DNA from 4 places in the Staphylococcus sp. IVB6181 genome. Region 1 is predicted to be linked to each of the others. Evidence: riboswitches for the same ligand, from Rfam matches in the RefSeq annotation. Region 1 holds a riboswitch; each other region holds the start of a gene.
The links. A riboswitch is a leader RNA that binds a small molecule or an ion and turns the genes downstream of it on or off. The one in region 1 is predicted to bind S-adenosylmethionine.

Region 1 (4,187 bases):
GCACTGCAGCAGGTTTAACTGGTTTATTCGGTTATTTATTCGGAGCGGTGATGGCCAACATTGTACTCGGCTTTGTAGTAGATCACTTCGGATGGGATGTCGGCTTCATTTTATTGACTGGTATTAGTTTGCTGGCAATGCTCAGCTTCATCTTAACTTGGAATAAACGGGGGCAAGAAACAGTATAATTCCTCAAACATTTTCATATATGTATAAAAGCAGCGGTACTGAAAATTATATTTCAGTGCCGCTGCTTTTCTTTTAGAATTCTTCTTGGTTTTCTTGTATCTCTTTTAAAATTTCTTGTAGTTTAATGAACATGTTTTCAAAACCATGTGCAGTCGCATCATGATATTCTTTCTTTTGCTGTTTATATTCCAAAGTTGTCCATCTTCTTTCTTTCGGAACAACAGCAGTATATCGGAAATTCATTTGTGTCATATCCGAACCTGGTTCGCGTTCGAAGATTTCTACTTCTATCGTATCTTCTTTATCGCTCAATTCAGGCATACCGATTGTCATGACAATACGGCTTGGTGCTTCTAATTCTTGGAAGACACCTGTCACTCTGTTCTTTTTGCCGTTACGTTCATCTACAATTTCATAACGTCTGCCTTCTTCAGGAATCAAATCAATTGATTGATTTGAACGGTTAGAAGTCATAAACCAGCGTTTCATAATATCAGCATCCGTCCAAGCTTGATAAATCAACTCAGGTTGAATACGCATTAAACGTTCCAATGATATGACTACTACGTCGTTTTCAATGTTATATCTTGCCACTCTGTCGTCACCTACTTTCACACTCTCTATTATTTTAACGCATTTAAGAATATAAGCCAAAGCAATCGCGCTTACAAACATAGTAATTCACAACAAGATTACTTTAACATTTTTCAAGCGTGAAAGTAAAAGTTATTTCGCTTTTTGCTTGCTTTTGTTAAGTCTCGGCAAGTTAAAGGCAATCGCAATCAGACCGCTGATACCTAAGACAATCGGATAAATCGAATAAGGAACCAGCCTAAACGGTGAAATACCTGCGACACCAGCTGCTGCAATCACTTGCGGGCTATACGGCAGCAACCCTTGGAAACAACTGCCGAAGATATCTAAGATACTAGCAGATTTTCTTGGGTCAATATCATATTCATCCGCAATGTTCTTCGCTAATGGCCCTGCCATTAAGATAGAAATCGTATTATTCGCAGTTGAAATATCAGCAGCGCTGACTAAACCAGCAATACCGAATTCTGCCCCGCGTCTTGATTTCACTTTGCTGCGGACAAAATTCAGAAGCCAAGTGATACCGCCATAGTGTTGAATCAAGCCGATTAAGCCGCCGATCATTAAAGCGATGATTGCGATATCTTCCATACCGATCATACCTTCTGATGCTGCTTTTAAGAATCCAATCCAATTAAACGAACCATCAATCAAGCCGATAATGCCTGACAAGACAGTTCCGCCTATCAGTACGATAATGACATTAATGCCGATTAAGGCTAATATCAATACTAATAAGTAAGGAATGACTTTGATAAATTCGAAACTATAATCTTTTGTACTGCTTACCGTTGCACTGTGCGTTAAGAACCCTAAAATAATCATGGTGATAATCGCACCCGGCAAGACAATTCTGAAGTTCACTTTAAACTTATCGCTCATCCGTGTATTTTGTGTACGGACTGCAGAAATAGTTGTATCAGAAATCATAGATAAGTTATCGCCGAACATTGCCCCGCCGACCACTGTTGCCATTGCGATTGCTGCTGAAATATCTGTGGCTTCACTGATACCGAAACCAACCGGCGCAATCGCCGCAACAGTTCCGACTGATGTCCCCATTGAAATAGAGACGAACATACAAATAATAAATAAACCTACGATTAATAAGTTGCTGGGAATTAACGTCAACCCAAGGTTAACTGTTGATTTAACGCCGCCCATTTCCTCAGTTACTTTAGAAAATGCCCCGGCTAAAACGAAAATCAAGACCATTAAAATAATATTCGAATGACCTGCACCTTTAGTGAAAACTTCAACTTTATCCGCAAACTTTTGTTTACGGTTCATAACTAATGCGATAACAACCGCAATCGTAATCGCAATATTCAACGGCATCTTCGTAAAGTCGCCTGTAATAATACCGACACCTAAGAATAAACCTACGAATATAACCAAAGGAATAAGTGCCAAAGCATTCCCTTTTTGTCTTTCTTCGGACATGATTCAAACACCTCGCTCATATATTAAAAAAATCCTTTTTCCTGCTAAGAAAAAGGATACAATGCTTGTTTCTTATCTCTTAGCAATCAATTTTGCTACGGGAATTGGCACACGCGTCGCAGAAATTCTGCGATCCATGTTGCCGAGGCTTCAAAGTGCCCTTCACTCCACCTCTCTTGATAAGTACTATTTATTTTTATTTTCCGAATCTTTTTAAACCTATCATGATTGTCCGCTTTAGTCAATCGTGAAAACGAAAAAATTTAATTTTACAATTATTCTGTTGGGCGCTCTAATACAAATTCTTCGCCAAGTCTCACATAATCATTACCTGCAAGACGACCGACAGGATGCAAGGCTTTGACATCAATTTTATGCGGCTCGATATAGACTTCGTCTGCGATATGATATTGTACAACTTCGCCTAAAATCAAATCGTTGCCGACTTCATCATTGCCTAGTTCAATTACACGATCTAATTTGCATTCAAACGTAATACTTGCACCTTCGATACTCGGTACATTTACTACTTGCGAAGGAATCGTTTTAAAGTCTGTACGCTCTAATTCGTTTTCTGTACGGTCAATCGGTGCTGCAGTACTGTTAATCCCTTCAATCATTGACAGTTCAGAGATATGTACTACAAATTCTCCGGTATCAATGATATTTTGCGCTGTATCTTTGCGTACACCATTAGTACGGCCTGTCGAAATCATAATCATCGGCGGTTGGCTGCTTACCACATTAAAGAAACTAAAAGGTGCCGCATTTAAATTGCCGTCTTTATCTTGGGATGTCACAAATGCGATTGGTCTCGGCAAAACACTGCCGCTTAATAATTTATAATTTTCTCTTTGCGTTAAATCTTTCGGATTAAAATGTTTCATTGTTATCTCCTTTCTATACTTTATCTGAAGTGTCTCTATCATAAGCAACTGCTTACCAAAATGCGAATATTGTGTTTTTCATTTCACATTTACCCAGAATTTATATCACAAATGATGAAACCCCTCACTTTATTCAGCGAGGGGTCAGATTTATTGGTTACTTGCAAAATTGCATGTTTGAATCAGTTGATTTGTTTACCGCCAGTTACACCATAGACTTGGCCTGTTGTATAACTAGATTCATCTGATGCAAGCAAGACATAGGTGCTTGCAAGTTCAACTGGTTGTCCGCAGCGTCCCATCAATGAACTTTGACCGAACTCTGGAATTTTGCTTTGCGGTTGTCCGCCTGAAATTTGTAATGGTGACCAGAATGGTCCAGGTGCTACTGAATTGACACGGATACCTTTATCAATTAATTCTTTAGCAAGACTTTTCGTCAATGAAATAATGGCTGCTTTTGTAGCCGCATAATCATGCAATACTGGATTTGGATCATAACCTTGAATAGATGTTGTTGTCGTAATAGTTGCGCCTGGTTTTAAATAATCCAGTGCTTTTTGTACTGTCCAGAATAATGAGTACACATTTGTTGTAAAGGTTTGTGTGAAATCTTCTGTTTTGAAGTTTTCGAAGCCTTCGTGATATTGCTGATGTCCAGCTACAAGTGTCACATTATCTAAACCGCCGAGTTGTTCATTCGCATATTCGACTAATTCATAGTTGAAAGACTCGTTTGAAAGATCTCCTGGTTTCAGATAAACTGTACCGCCAGTATCTTCAATTACTTTTTTAACTTCTTGTGCGTCTTGTTCTTCTTTCGGATGATAGTTAATCACCACTGACGCACCTTCACGTGCATAAGCAATTGCGACAGCACGGCCGATTGCTGAATCTCCGCCAGTCACAAGTGCTTTGATACCTTCTAAGCGGCCGTGTCCTTTATAAGAAGTTTCGCCGCAATCAGGTTTTGGTTCCATATCTGCTTGAAGACCTGGCCACTCTTGTTCTTGCTTTGGAAAATCTTCATCTGAGAATTTCTTGCGCGGATCTTGTGGTGCCATTATCTATCAC
Region 2 (4,187 bases), 1.2 Mb from region 1:
AAAACAAGGCGCCCCGACACTGTTTCTGCTCATTTCTGAGTTCAGTTGCCCGATACGCCTTGTTTTGTAAAATGCTGAAGCCATTGCTGACTCACATCATTTGCGATAAATGTGAGTGAAATCACAAATACTGAATTGGATTCTGCTTTTGTACTATGTGCTGCTTCTGTATGTTGTGTTGATGCCCCCCCAGCCACTGCACTGTATGTAGGTGGAGGAGTTTCTGATGCATTGTTGTTTGACGAAACATGCTCGCTTTGCATGAAAGCAGAGACACCGTTTTGGAACTTAGCAAGTTCGCTTTCATTCGTCACTAATACTAACAGAAAAATCAAGCAACAAGCCAGAATGCCAGCATATACCCATAAAATTAACGCTCTCATTCTTATAACCTCTTCACCCTTGATTCGTGATTACAATATTAACACAAAAACTTTACATAAACGGTAAGTAGTAAGCTATTTAAACCAAATGTAATATATGTAACAGAACCGACACGAAAATAACGGTGACATCACAAAGTGACACAAACCTCTTTTTGGTTGCGAACATCCTATTTAACAAGGTTTAACGTCTATCTGATTGCTTTCCTTCTCATCTATCCCTTCAAATTTTGTCCATAAAATTGAAATCATGTTACAAACACACTACAAATAAGACTATTCACAGAAAAAGCAGGTCAACTGCTGGGGTTAAACACCTCGCAACTGACCTGCTGATATATTATTGATTTTCTTTAATAGCTTGTTCGCCTTGTTCAATGGCTTGTTGAATAAATTGATGTGCGGCTTCTAATTGCTGTACCTCTGTATCAGAAAGTGCTATCGGCAAACGTTGTTTTATACCTTGTCGATCAATCAATGTTAACAGACTTAATGCGCCATCAGATAAGCCATACTCATGATTGACTAGACCGCTCACCGGTTCAATCGTATGTTCATTCAATACAACAGCGTGTGCTAATTGTACAGCTGCTCTTGAAATGGCCGCATTCGTCCAGCCTTTCTTGATAAAGACATCAAATGCTACTTCATCAATACTATGCGACACAGCTGCTTGGTTGATTGGTTCTGCGCCTGTTAACTGTTCAAACTCAGGCAATTCAATACCATGAATGCGTACACGGCTCCAAACAGGTACACAGTGAGAGCCATGCTCGCCTAAAACAAAAGCCTCTACGTCTTTAGGATCGACATCGTAGTAAGCTGCAATTAAAGTACGAAAACGAGAAGACTCTAAAATTGTTCCTGTTCCAATGACTTTATCAGCTGGATAACCTGCCTGATGACCCAAATAAGTCATTGCATCCACAGGATTAGAAATTAAGATAACAATAGGCTCTGTCGTTACAGCAGAAAGCTTGCTGAAGACTTCATGAACGATGGTACTGTTCGCTTTCGTCAATAAGGTACGATCCTTCATATCTGGTGTAGAAGGTGCGCTGGCTGAAATAATTACGATATCCGCATCTTTTAAATCCTCGTACCCTCCGGTTTGGATATCCACATGATGCGAACGTTTCAAACCTTGGATATGCAAGTGGTCTAAGACTTCTCCTTCAGCTTGCGAAGTATCTGTATCCACTACAACGATTTGTGAAAAGCATCCTAAATATTGTGCATCAGTCAATACTTGGCTGCCTACTCTGCCTACACCGATAATCCCTAATTTTGTCATTATAATTCTCTCCCTTGTCTTACTTAGCTTCATACGGTATTACGTCTTTACCGTATTCTTTTTTAATGAATGCTTTCATATCTTTTGATTGCAATACTTTAATCAAAGTTTGGAATTTTTCATCATTTTTATGTCCTTCTTTTACCGCAAGGATATTCGCAAATGGTGAAGATTCGTTTTCCATAACAATGGCATCTTTAGAAGGTGTTAAACCATTATCAATTGCATAGTTAGAGTTCATGATAACAGCTGCACCTTCACCGCTTTTATACGTTTTCGGCAAGAATTCTGCGCCTTGCTGATTATTGAATTTCAAATCTTTCTTGTTTTCCACAATGTCTTCGAATTTTGCATCTTCGATTTTGACACCATCTTTGATTTTAACCAAACCTTCATTTACAAAGAATGATAGGAAACGTCCTTCTTCTGCTGGGTTATTTGAAACATAGATTGTTGATCCTTTCGGAATATCTTTAATGTTTTTGTATTTTTTACTATATACACCCATTGGTGTTGTGAAGACTTTGCCGACTTCTTCTATTTTATAACCATGTGATTTCTTTTCGGCTTTTAAATAAGGAACGTGTTGGAATAAGTTCGCATCCACATCGCCTTTGTCTAATAATTTATTCGGCACTTTATAATCGTTAACGACTTTTACTTCTAAGTCATAACCTTTTTTCTTCATTTCTTTCTTAGCATGTTCTAACACTTCACCATGAGGCGCAGGAGAGGCCGCAACTGTAATTTTTTTGTTTTCTCCGCCTTTACCTTGACCGCAGGCTGCTAATACGACTAACAAAATACATAACCCGATAAAACTGATTAATTTTTTCATCTTACTATGACACCATCCCTATGTAATTTACAAATAACAAGACTCCTTTCAATAGAAAAAGCTCCCCCTTAAATTAAGAGAAAGCTTTTCGTTCTTTCTCTCATCTTCATAAGCAATTGCTTTTTGTGAATTAGCACCACTTCGTATATACGATGGTTGCTGGGCTTCATAGGGCACATCCCTCCGCCGCTCTTGATAAGAGTCTTATTAAATTGAATTGTATTAAGGTTACCACCAGTTATATAATTCGTCAATCTTATTTTCATATTTTTCTGAAAAAAATACTGTAATAATTAAAGTGCCAACAATAAACTGCTGGCACATGTATCTTTTCTTTTAAAATTACACTTTCATTCCTTTATTCTTTCTAATCGTCTTCTCTATCATAATAATTACAATTCCAAGCAGCATAACAGTAATAGACATGTACAACGGAAATTCAAAGTTCACGTCATATAATGAACCCGCGACAAGTGGTCCTGCAAAGTTGCCCATACTAGTAAATGTCGAGTTTAATCCACCGGCAAGTCCTTGGCGGTTGCCTGCAATATTTGAAAAGTAGTTGGTAATCGCAGGTCGGATCATGTCGAAACCGATAAATACAATAAAGCTGATGATCATGATTGACCAATAGTGGTGTGCAACTACTAATAAGAATAAGACTACTGCTGAATAAAAGAGCGAAATTTGAATAAAGGTCAATTCTTTGAAATACTTCATAAACTTATCAAATAAGAAAATTTGGAAGATAGCACCTGCTAAACCGCCGCCCATTATAGCGATAGAAATATCTTTTGGAGCATAGTGTGCTTTATCTGCAGTATATAAAGGATACAGTGTTTCAAAAGCTGCTAAACCGAATGCGAGTACGAATGTAATAATGATCGGTGTAATAAAAGCTTTGATATTAACTTTAGCTAATTCTTGCGGCTCTACAAATTGGTGGAAACCATCTGTTGTTTCGCGTTTTGCGCCATGAATAAAGAATACCGAACAAACAAAAGCTATAATACCTAAACTTCCTGCAAAATAGAACGGCAGACGATGGGAGAATTCAGCCATAAAACCGCCGAACCCTGGTCCTAAAATAAACCCTGAGTTGATAATGGCAGACATATAGCCGAAGTTCTTAGCTTTATCTTGCGGCGGCGAAATATCCGCAATCATGCCTGTTACACCCGGCATGACCATACCAGCACTAAAGCCCCCGATAATTCTTGAAATAATTAACAATGTATAATTACTGCTCATCGCAAAGATAAATTCAGAAACAGAGAATAATATCAATCCGATACAGATAATGAGTTTTTTGCCTAATTTATCAGCAAGGTTGCCTCCGAATGGAGAAATTACCATTTGCGCTAATGCAAAGGCCGCAACAAGAATACCTAAATCACTTCCATTTAAACCTAAATCCTTTAAATAGACAGGTAATACAGGTACAACTAATCCAATCCCTAAGAAAACGAGAAATATATTAAAGTAAAGTGTGATTAATTGCTTACTCATGATAGCCTCCTTTATTGCGTATTTTACGTCGATTTTTGTAATGACTACCTATTATACACCAAAGTTATTCTATAGCTCAATCAAATAATTTTATCTTAAGTTAGTAGCATTATTCCCTGATTATTTAAAATTTATGCTTCATTTCAAGGTATGCCTAACCTGC
Region 3 (4,187 bases), 1.3 Mb from region 1:
TAATGAACACAAATACCAAAATAAAGATAGTTGAAACCAAGATGACGTCATTTTGGTTTCTTGTAAAGCCTGTTAAATAAGCTAAGTTACCTAAACCGCCGGCACCGATTACCCCGGCCACTGCAGTTGAACCTACTAATGCGATAGCTGTAACTGTAATACCTGAGATAAGTGCTGGACGTGATTCAGGAATTAATACTTTTCGAATAATTGTCCAAGTATTTGCACCCATTGAACGTGCAGCTTCAATAACGCCTTTATCTATTTCTTTAAACGCAATTTCAACTAAACGTGCATAGAATGGTGCCGCGCCAATGACTAATGCCGGCAATGCCCCTGTCGGTCCGCTGATTGTTCCTAAAATCAAACTTGTAAATGGAATCAATAACAAGATTAAAATGATGAACGGAATTGCACGGAACAAGTTGACAATGAATGATACGATTTGATAAAACACTTTGGCTGCCGGTGATTTGCTTTTAGCTGTTAAGAAAAGCAGCACACCTAAAATAATGCCGATAAAGAATGCAAAAACAGTTGAAATAGCAGTCATATAAAGTGTTTCGTATGAAGCCACCCAAACTTGATCCCCTTGGACGTTCGGCATGGTTACCATTTCGCGCAGAATATCGCTGAATGACTTATCCATTTCGAATCACCTCCACATGTACATTGCGGTTTTCAAGCTCGTTTTTAAAATCATCAAAAAATTCAGTTTTCAAGTCTGCAATATGTACAATCAAGAAACCGATCGGTCCGCTTTTCGAATGACGGATATTCGCTTCTAAGATGTTCACATCGAGATTATATTTTTGAGTGATATATGATACAACCGGTTCAGTTGTTTCTTCTCCTGAGAAGTTCAAACGGACAATGTAACCATTTGTTGCTTCTGGAATAAGTTCTTGAATCGATTCATCGAATTCATCATTCAAGCCCTCTTTAACGAAGCGTTTAGTTACCGGATGCTGAGGATTTTCAAAGACCTCTTTTACATCGCCGCGTTCAATCACTTTACCATTTTCCATTACTGCAACTTCATCGCAGATTTGACGAATGACATTCATTTCATGCGTAATGATAACAATTGTTAAATCTTCTTCTTTTCTGATTTTCAGTAATAACTCTAAAATTTCATCAGTTGTTTGCGGGTCGAGTGCACTTGTTGCCTCATCGCAAAGCAATACTTTCGGTTCGTTCGCTAAAGCACGTGCAATACCCACTCTTTGTTTTTGACCGCCAGATAGTTCAGAAGGATAAGAATTTTCTCGCCCTTTAAGTCCTACAAGTTCTACAAGCTCTTGTGCTCTGCTTTCAGCTTTCTTCTTATCTACTCCGGCTATTTCCAACGGAAACTTAATGTTATCTACAACAGTTCGCGACCAAAGCAAGTTGAAATGTTGGAATATCATACTTACCTTTTGTCGTTTCTGTCTAAGCTGCGCCTTGCTGAGTTGTCCTAATTCATCTCCATCTATGATGACTTCTCCTGATGTAGGTTCCTCTAAATAATTTAAAATTCTGACAAGTGTACTTTTACCGGCACCTGAAAACCCGATGACACCGTATATGACACCTTCTGCCACATCTAAATCGACATGATCAACTGCCAGCACATCTTGGTGTTTCGTCTTATACCTTTTGACGATTTGTTTCAGTTGAATCACTTGTTTCTCCCCTTTCCTTACTTTACCTGCAAAATTAAAAATGCTTTCTCTTATCGCTGCTGTAAGCAAAAAAGAGAAAGCAATTTAAAATTTCTTTCTCTCATCTTCAAAAGCAGTTCAACTTTTTGTGAATTGGCACCATTTCTTTAAAAGACGGTTGCCGGGTTTCAACGGGCACATCCCTCCACCTCTCTTGATAAGAGATAACTATTTAATTGATATTAATCCTACCACTTCACTCGGTAGGCGTCAATAACTATTTTAAATTTTCTAATAAATAAGGAACAGATTGAAATGCATAAATGCGTTTTAGTTCCTCATCTTTAGACATCACCATCAAAACAGGAACAGATTGAATTTGATATTGTTCGCTGAAATCTGCATGGAAGTTTAAATCTGCCTTAACAATCGGCAAGTCTAAAATCTCATTTGCAATATCCAGCATGCGTTCAGACACTTTGCATGTTCCGCACATCGGTGTGTAGCCGAATATCAAATGTTTATCTTGATCAAAGTTTTGTGTGATATCTGCAATATGCTGCTTAGAACTCATCTATATACTAATCCTTTCACAGGTGCTTCACCTTTTACCATAAATCCATAATTTCTAAGCACTCTGGCAAGATATGGGCGTGGACAGCGAGCCACCTCGCAATATGTTTTATCTACAAAAATATGCTCGCTCTCAGAAAGATAATGTTTAAACCATTGACGAATCCGTCTGCCTTCCTTATCCGCATCAACAAGAATATAAACCGGACGCTCATATAATGTTTCGATCATATCATCTAATTTATCGATTCCCATCGTACCATGTGTACAAATAATCTGTACTGGTTCATCAATGACCTCTTGAACACGCTTCTTATCTGTCTTACCTTCAACAACGATTACTTTATCTAACAATGCCATATTCACTACACTCCAATACTCTCGTGATATCATTGCATAATAACTTGCAAACGTAAGTGCTTAGGTTCTTACCAATATTATATTGTTTTGTGAGCTGCTAACTCAATTGTAACGCAAGCGCCTTTTAAATTACACGCAACTTGTTTTATGTACAAACAAGCCCTTTTAATTTATGTAATAATTCTGCTGTTAAGCACTTGCACTTTACCTTCATAGTTACTTATAGCCCGTTAAATAAAAAAATAACTCCAAAATACAAAGTATCTTGGAGTTACGACGAATCGTCAATTATTCACCGATCATTTCTTTATATTGATCTGCTGATAATAATTCATCTAATTGGCTTTCGTCATTTAATTTAACTTTAACCATCCATGCTTTTTCGTATGGTGATTCATTAACAAATTCTGGGCTGTCTTCTAATTCTTCGTTAACTTCGACTACAGTTCCTGAAACTGGAGCGTATAATTCAGAAACAGTTTTAACTGATTCAACGCTTCCGAAAGATTCGCCCTCTTCGATATCATCGTCAGCTTCTGGTAATTCAACGAATACGATATCACCAAGTTCTCCTTGAGCGTATTCAGTAATACCGATTGTTACTGTATCGTCCTCAACTTTTACCCATTCATGTTCTTTTGAATATTTTAATTCCTCTGGCACTGCCACACGAATCCCCTCCTATTTTATAAATGAATACTCTTTAATGATGCCATATGAAACCTTTTCATTCAACTATTTATAGACATCTTGTAGTTTTTTAATCTTTAGAGTTAATTTAATAATTAGCAATCTGTTGTTGCTGTTGGGCTTTTAACTTAATTTACCCAAGTATCTTTGTATTCTTGCTCTTTAAAACCTAATGTAATTTTATTGCCAGACACAGCAAGCGGACGTTTGACTAACATACCGTCAGAAGCCAATAAATCTAGTTTTTCATCATCAGACAAACTGTCTAATCTATCTTTCAGACCAAGTTCGCGGTATTTTCCTCCGCGTTTGTTAAATAACTTATCAAGCTCAACACCCGTTTTATCAATAATGTCTTGCAGCTCTCTTTTATTCGGGTTTAGTTCTACAATATCAATCGGTTCATAACTTACACCATATTCATCTAAAAATTTTGCAGCTTTTTTACAAGTCGTACAGTTGTGGTACTGATAGAATCTAATCATCTTTTGACCTCCTTTAACTAATTATTTCTAATATAGCAAATTTTCATAAAGAACGCTTTAAATTATAGGTATATTTTTTTAATCTTACGCACAAATTGGTTATAATAATGTTAGTAGTATCAGAAAAAAGGAGAGAAATTTAAATGGAATCGATTAAAACACGTCAAGATTTCGATAATATCATTCAAAGCAATGAACCAGTTATCATTAAATTCGAAGCTGGCTGGTGCCCTGATTGCCGTGCTATGGATATGTGGATTGACCCGATTGTTGAAAAATACAACGACTATAAATGGTATACAGTAAACCGCGACGAATTAGAAGATGTTGCACAAGATTACGAAGTCATGGGTATTCCTAGCTTGCTTGTATTCAAAGATGGAAAAAAAACTGCACACTTGCATTCAGCAAATGCTAAATCTCCAGAACAAGT
Region 4 (4,187 bases), 460 kb from region 1:
TTATTTTCTACTCTGAAAGTGCCTAATCCGACTTTCGGCATTGTATTACCATTATAAAATGTAATATACTCCATCTCTATCTCTCCTTTAGCCTTCGCTTTTCTCAACCTTTACTATACGCTTAATTGTTAAACAGTGCATGAGTGAAAGTCCTGGTTAAAATGAAAAAGTACCATCCACTGCAATACTTGCAGTCAATGGTACTTTGTCGTTTAGTTGAATGATTCGATTTCTTCCATGACACGTTGCAAATCTTCAACATTATATTGAATACGTCCATGGAATACGAATTTATTAAAGTATTCATCTAACTGTTCAGGTCCAACCAATACTTTTGTATTCGTTGTTTGAGAATAGTTAGAAATCGTTACAGCACCCTCATTTTTAGGGTTGAAGTAAAGCAATGCCATTGGTGTATATTTCAAATCTAATTCGCGTTTCAACGTTTCAGCAAGCTGTTCTACACGTTTTAATTGATTTGAATAATTCACAAATGAAGCTGATTGCTTATCATCATTCTCATCTAACACTAGTGTTTGAGGATGACGTTTATCTAAATCAAGTACATCAAAGACTTGTTCAATTGTCGGTAAAGTACTGAATTGTTCTTTACTGATACCGTTATAAACATGCCCTTTCAATAACTGTGAATCAATAATGTATAACCCTGTACGCGTTAACACTAAATGACTGATGCGATCAATATCATTGAAATCGTTCTTCGGCAAGAAAATATTCGCCATGATGTGCATATCTTCAGGACGGATACGTTTTTCTTTGACCAAGCGATCTCTGATACCGATTAAACGCATATCTGTCACATATTCACTATGATTTTTAGAGAAGAGCTTCAGCGCATCAATTTCACGGTCTTTCGAAGTTACTGTTTCATCAAAATCAGCGCGTTGTTTAGTGACCGCTTTTTTATGTTCGACGCGTTCTTTTTCCAACTCGTCTTCATAATTTTCTTTTAAACTTCTTTCTTTTGCCTCATATTGTTCTTCTGCTTGCAATTTTGCTTTCTTCTTACTGTTTAACGCAATTAAGAAGAGTACAAAACAGATAACAGCTACAACAATTGCTGCAATTAAACCAATTTCCAATGGTCCCATAACATATTTCCGCTCCTTTACTTATCTTACTACCAATTATAAAGGAAATTTTCAAATGTATCGATAATAAAGCGTATTTTATTCAAAAAGTACGAAATTATGCTTGGACTGCTGCTTTCAATACATCCACTTTATCAACACGTTCCCAAGGTAATGCAACATCTGTACGGCCGAAGTGACCATATGCTGCTGTTTGTTTATAAATCGGGCGCTTCAAGTCTAACATCTTAATGATGCCTGCTGGGCGCAAATCAAAGTTATCTCTGACTGCTTGAACTAACACACCTTCAGACACTTTGCCTGTACCAAATGTATCAATTGAAATCGATACTGGTTCAGCAACACCGATTGCATAAGCAAGCTGTACTTCGCATTTATCTGCTAAGCCCGCAGCAACAATATTCTTAGCCACATAACGTGCCGCATAAGCTGCTGAACGGTCCACTTTTGTAGGATCCTTACCGCTGAAGCATCCGCCGCCGTGACGTGCAAATCCGCCATAAGTATCTACAATAATCTTACGGCCTGTTAAACCAGCATCACCTTGCGGTCCGCCGATTACAAAACGTCCTGTAGGATTGATGAAGAATTTTGTTTCTTCATCTAATAATGCTTTCGGTACGATTGGATCGATAACATGCGCTTTGATGTCTTTTTGAATTTGATCTAAACTTACATCTTCTGCATGCTGTGTAGATAATACAATAGTATCAATACGAACAGGCTGATCGTTTTCATCGTATTCAACAGTCACTTGAACTTTGCCGTCCGGTCTTAAGTATGTTAAAGTACCGTCTTTTCTAACATCTGATAAGCGTTTTGCTAATTGATGAGAGAAGTAGATAGGTGAAGGCATATAAGTTTCTGTTTCATTAGTCGCATAACCAAACATTAAACCTTGGTCCCCTGCTCCTGTACTTTCGATTTCTTCTTCCGTAATTTCATTTCTGTATTCCAGCGCACGGTCAACTGCTTGAGCAATATCAGGTGATTGTTCATCAATTGCTGACATAACCGCCATTGTTTGGCTGTCATAACCATATTTTGCTCGTGTATAACCGATTTCTTCTACTGTATCTCTGACAACTTTAGGAAAATCAACATAAGTTGCTGTAGAAATTTCTCCGACAATCATAGCCATTCCTGTAGTGACTACTGTTTCGCAAGCTACTCTTGCATCCGGATCTTTCTTTAATAATTCATCCAAAATAGCGTCTGAAATTTGGTCCGCTATTTTATCAGGATGCCCTTCTGTAACAGATTCTGACGTAAATAATCTTCTATTATTCGACATAACTGACTCCTTTTGATTTTTTTACGAAAATTCTCTATCTACGAGCTCAAATAAAAAAGGACTTTCTAACTATATACATAGAGAGAAAGCCCTTAAACGTCCTTTCGCTCTTATCGTTCAAACGTCTTCTATGACATTTGCAAACGGTTTGGCACCTTTCTCCAATAAGGAGAGGTTGCTGGGCTTCTTTGGGTCCATGTCCCTCCGCCACTCAGGATAAGAGAATCCGTTACACACAATACTACCCAAACAATTTACACTTGTCAATTCTATGTTTACAAAATCTTTAATCTGTTGTGGAATAATCATGGTAATATGTTATACTATGAAAATGTAAAGGCTTACAATTACAATTAATACTTAATGCTCTGGAGGGGTTATTTAAAATGGCAGTAGATGCACAAACTAACCGAAAAAAATTGGAACATTTAATTGGAAAATCATCATCACTTTTCCAACTGACTAAAACACAGCTTTACAACAAGATTTTAGACAATAACGAAGGCGAATTGACAGAACTAGGTGCAATCAACGCACTTACTGGACAATACACAGGTCGTTCTCCTAAGGATAAATTTATTGTAAACGAACCTTCCTATAGAGATGCAATTGACTGGGGATCAATTAACCAACCTATCGAAGAAGAAACTTTCTTAAGACTGTATGACAAAGTATTAGATTACTTAGATCAAAAAGATGAACTCTATGTCTTCAATGGTTATGCAGGCAGTGACCAAGATACTCAGTTACGTTTAACTGTAATTAATGAAATGGCTTGGCATAACTTATTTGCGCACAATATGTTCATCCGCCCTACTTCAAAAGATGAAGCTGAAAAAATCAAAGCTAACTTCACAATCGTTTCAGCACCTTATTTCAAAGCTAATCCTGAAGTTGACGGCACAAAATCAGAAACATTCGTTATCATTTCATTCAAACACCGTATAATTCTAATCGGGGGAACAGAATATGCTGGTGAAATGAAAAAAGGTATCTTCTCAGTAATGAACTACTTATTGCCGCAGCAAGATATCATGAGTATGCACTGCTCAGCAAACGTTGGAGAAAAAGGCGATGTCGCATTATTCTTCGGTTTATCAGGTACAGGTAAAACTACTTTATCTGCAGCACCTGATCGTAAATTAATCGGTGATGATGAACATGGTTGGAACAAAAACGGTATCTTCAACATCGAGGGCGGCTGCTATGCAAAAGCTATCAACTTATCAAAATCAAAAGAACCTCAAATCTATAATGCAATCCGTTACGGTACAATTTTAGAAAACGTAGTTGTTGAAGATAATGGTTCTGTTGACTTCGATGACAATGAGCACACTGAAAACACACGTGCTGCTTATCCGATCGATTATATTGAAAATATCGCAAAACCTTCAAAAGGTGCACATCCAAATACAATTGTGTTCCTTACTGCAGATGCATTCGGCGTGTTGCCGCCAATCTCTAAATTAAATAAAGCGCAAGCACTTTATCACTTCTTAAGTGGTTTCACTTCTAAACTTGCAGGTACAGAACGCGGTATTACAGAACCTGTACCATCATTCTCAACTTGCTTTGGTGCACCATTCTTACCATTGCATGCAAAAGTTTATGCTGAGCTTTTAGGTGATTTAATCGATAAACACGACGTAGATGTTTACTTAGTAAACACAGGTTGGACAGGCGGTAAATACGGCGTAGGTCGTCGTATCAGCCTTAAATATACACGTCGTATGGTAGATGCTGCCATTAAAGGTGATTTGAAGAAAGCAGAGTTTGAAAAA

Region 2: it holds a riboswitch for S-adenosylmethionine, as region 1 does, so the genes downstream of both, MUA90_RS11585 (MetQ/NlpA family ABC transporter substrate-binding protein) here and MUA90_RS03425 (Na+/H+ antiporter NhaC family protein) in region 1, are expected to answer to the same signal.
Region 3: it holds a riboswitch for S-adenosylmethionine, as region 1 does, so the genes downstream of both, MUA90_RS11020 (methionine ABC transporter ATP-binding protein) here and MUA90_RS03425 (Na+/H+ antiporter NhaC family protein) in region 1, are expected to answer to the same signal.
Region 4: it holds a riboswitch for S-adenosylmethionine, as region 1 does, so the genes downstream of both, metK (methionine adenosyltransferase) here and MUA90_RS03425 (Na+/H+ antiporter NhaC family protein) in region 1, are expected to answer to the same signal.

The regions. Positions count from the first base shown of each region.
Region 1 is NZ_CP095096.1:780,973-785,159, reverse strand. It holds gene glpT (glycerol-3-phosphate transporter) at 1-188, shown strand, start outside; gene MUA90_RS03430 (SRPBCC family protein) at 262-783, opposite strand; gene MUA90_RS03425 (Na+/H+ antiporter NhaC family protein) at 916-2,226, opposite strand; SAM riboswitch class I at 2,296-2,412, opposite strand; gene MUA90_RS03420 (flavin reductase family protein) at 2,502-3,113, opposite strand; gene MUA90_RS03415 (SDR family oxidoreductase) at 3,296-4,177, opposite strand.
Region 2 is NZ_CP095096.1:2,366,367-2,370,553, forward strand. It holds gene MUA90_RS11575 (hypothetical protein) at 42-383, opposite strand; gene MUA90_RS11580 (lactate/malate family dehydrogenase) at 724-1,677, opposite strand; gene MUA90_RS11585 (MetQ/NlpA family ABC transporter substrate-binding protein) at 1,697-2,515, opposite strand; SAM riboswitch class I at 2,613-2,717, opposite strand; gene norA (multidrug efflux MFS transporter NorA) at 2,858-4,024, opposite strand.
Region 3 is NZ_CP095096.1:2,251,160-2,255,346, forward strand. It holds gene MUA90_RS11015 (methionine ABC transporter permease) at 1-649, opposite strand, end outside; gene MUA90_RS11020 (methionine ABC transporter ATP-binding protein) at 642-1,667, opposite strand; SAM riboswitch class I at 1,765-1,870, opposite strand; gene MUA90_RS11025 (thioredoxin family protein) at 1,924-2,220, opposite strand; gene MUA90_RS11030 (toprim domain-containing protein) at 2,217-2,579, opposite strand; gene gcvH (glycine cleavage system protein GcvH) at 2,868-3,248, opposite strand; gene MUA90_RS11040 (arsenate reductase family protein) at 3,398-3,754, opposite strand; gene MUA90_RS11045 (thioredoxin family protein) at 3,898-4,187, shown strand, end outside.
Region 4 is NZ_CP095096.1:1,245,231-1,249,417, reverse strand. It holds gene MUA90_RS06130 (aldo/keto reductase) at 1-74, opposite strand, end outside; gene MUA90_RS06125 (NERD domain-containing protein) at 213-1,112, opposite strand; gene metK (methionine adenosyltransferase) at 1,210-2,406, opposite strand; SAM riboswitch class I at 2,514-2,629, opposite strand; gene pckA (phosphoenolpyruvate carboxykinase (ATP)) at 2,793-4,187, shown strand, end outside.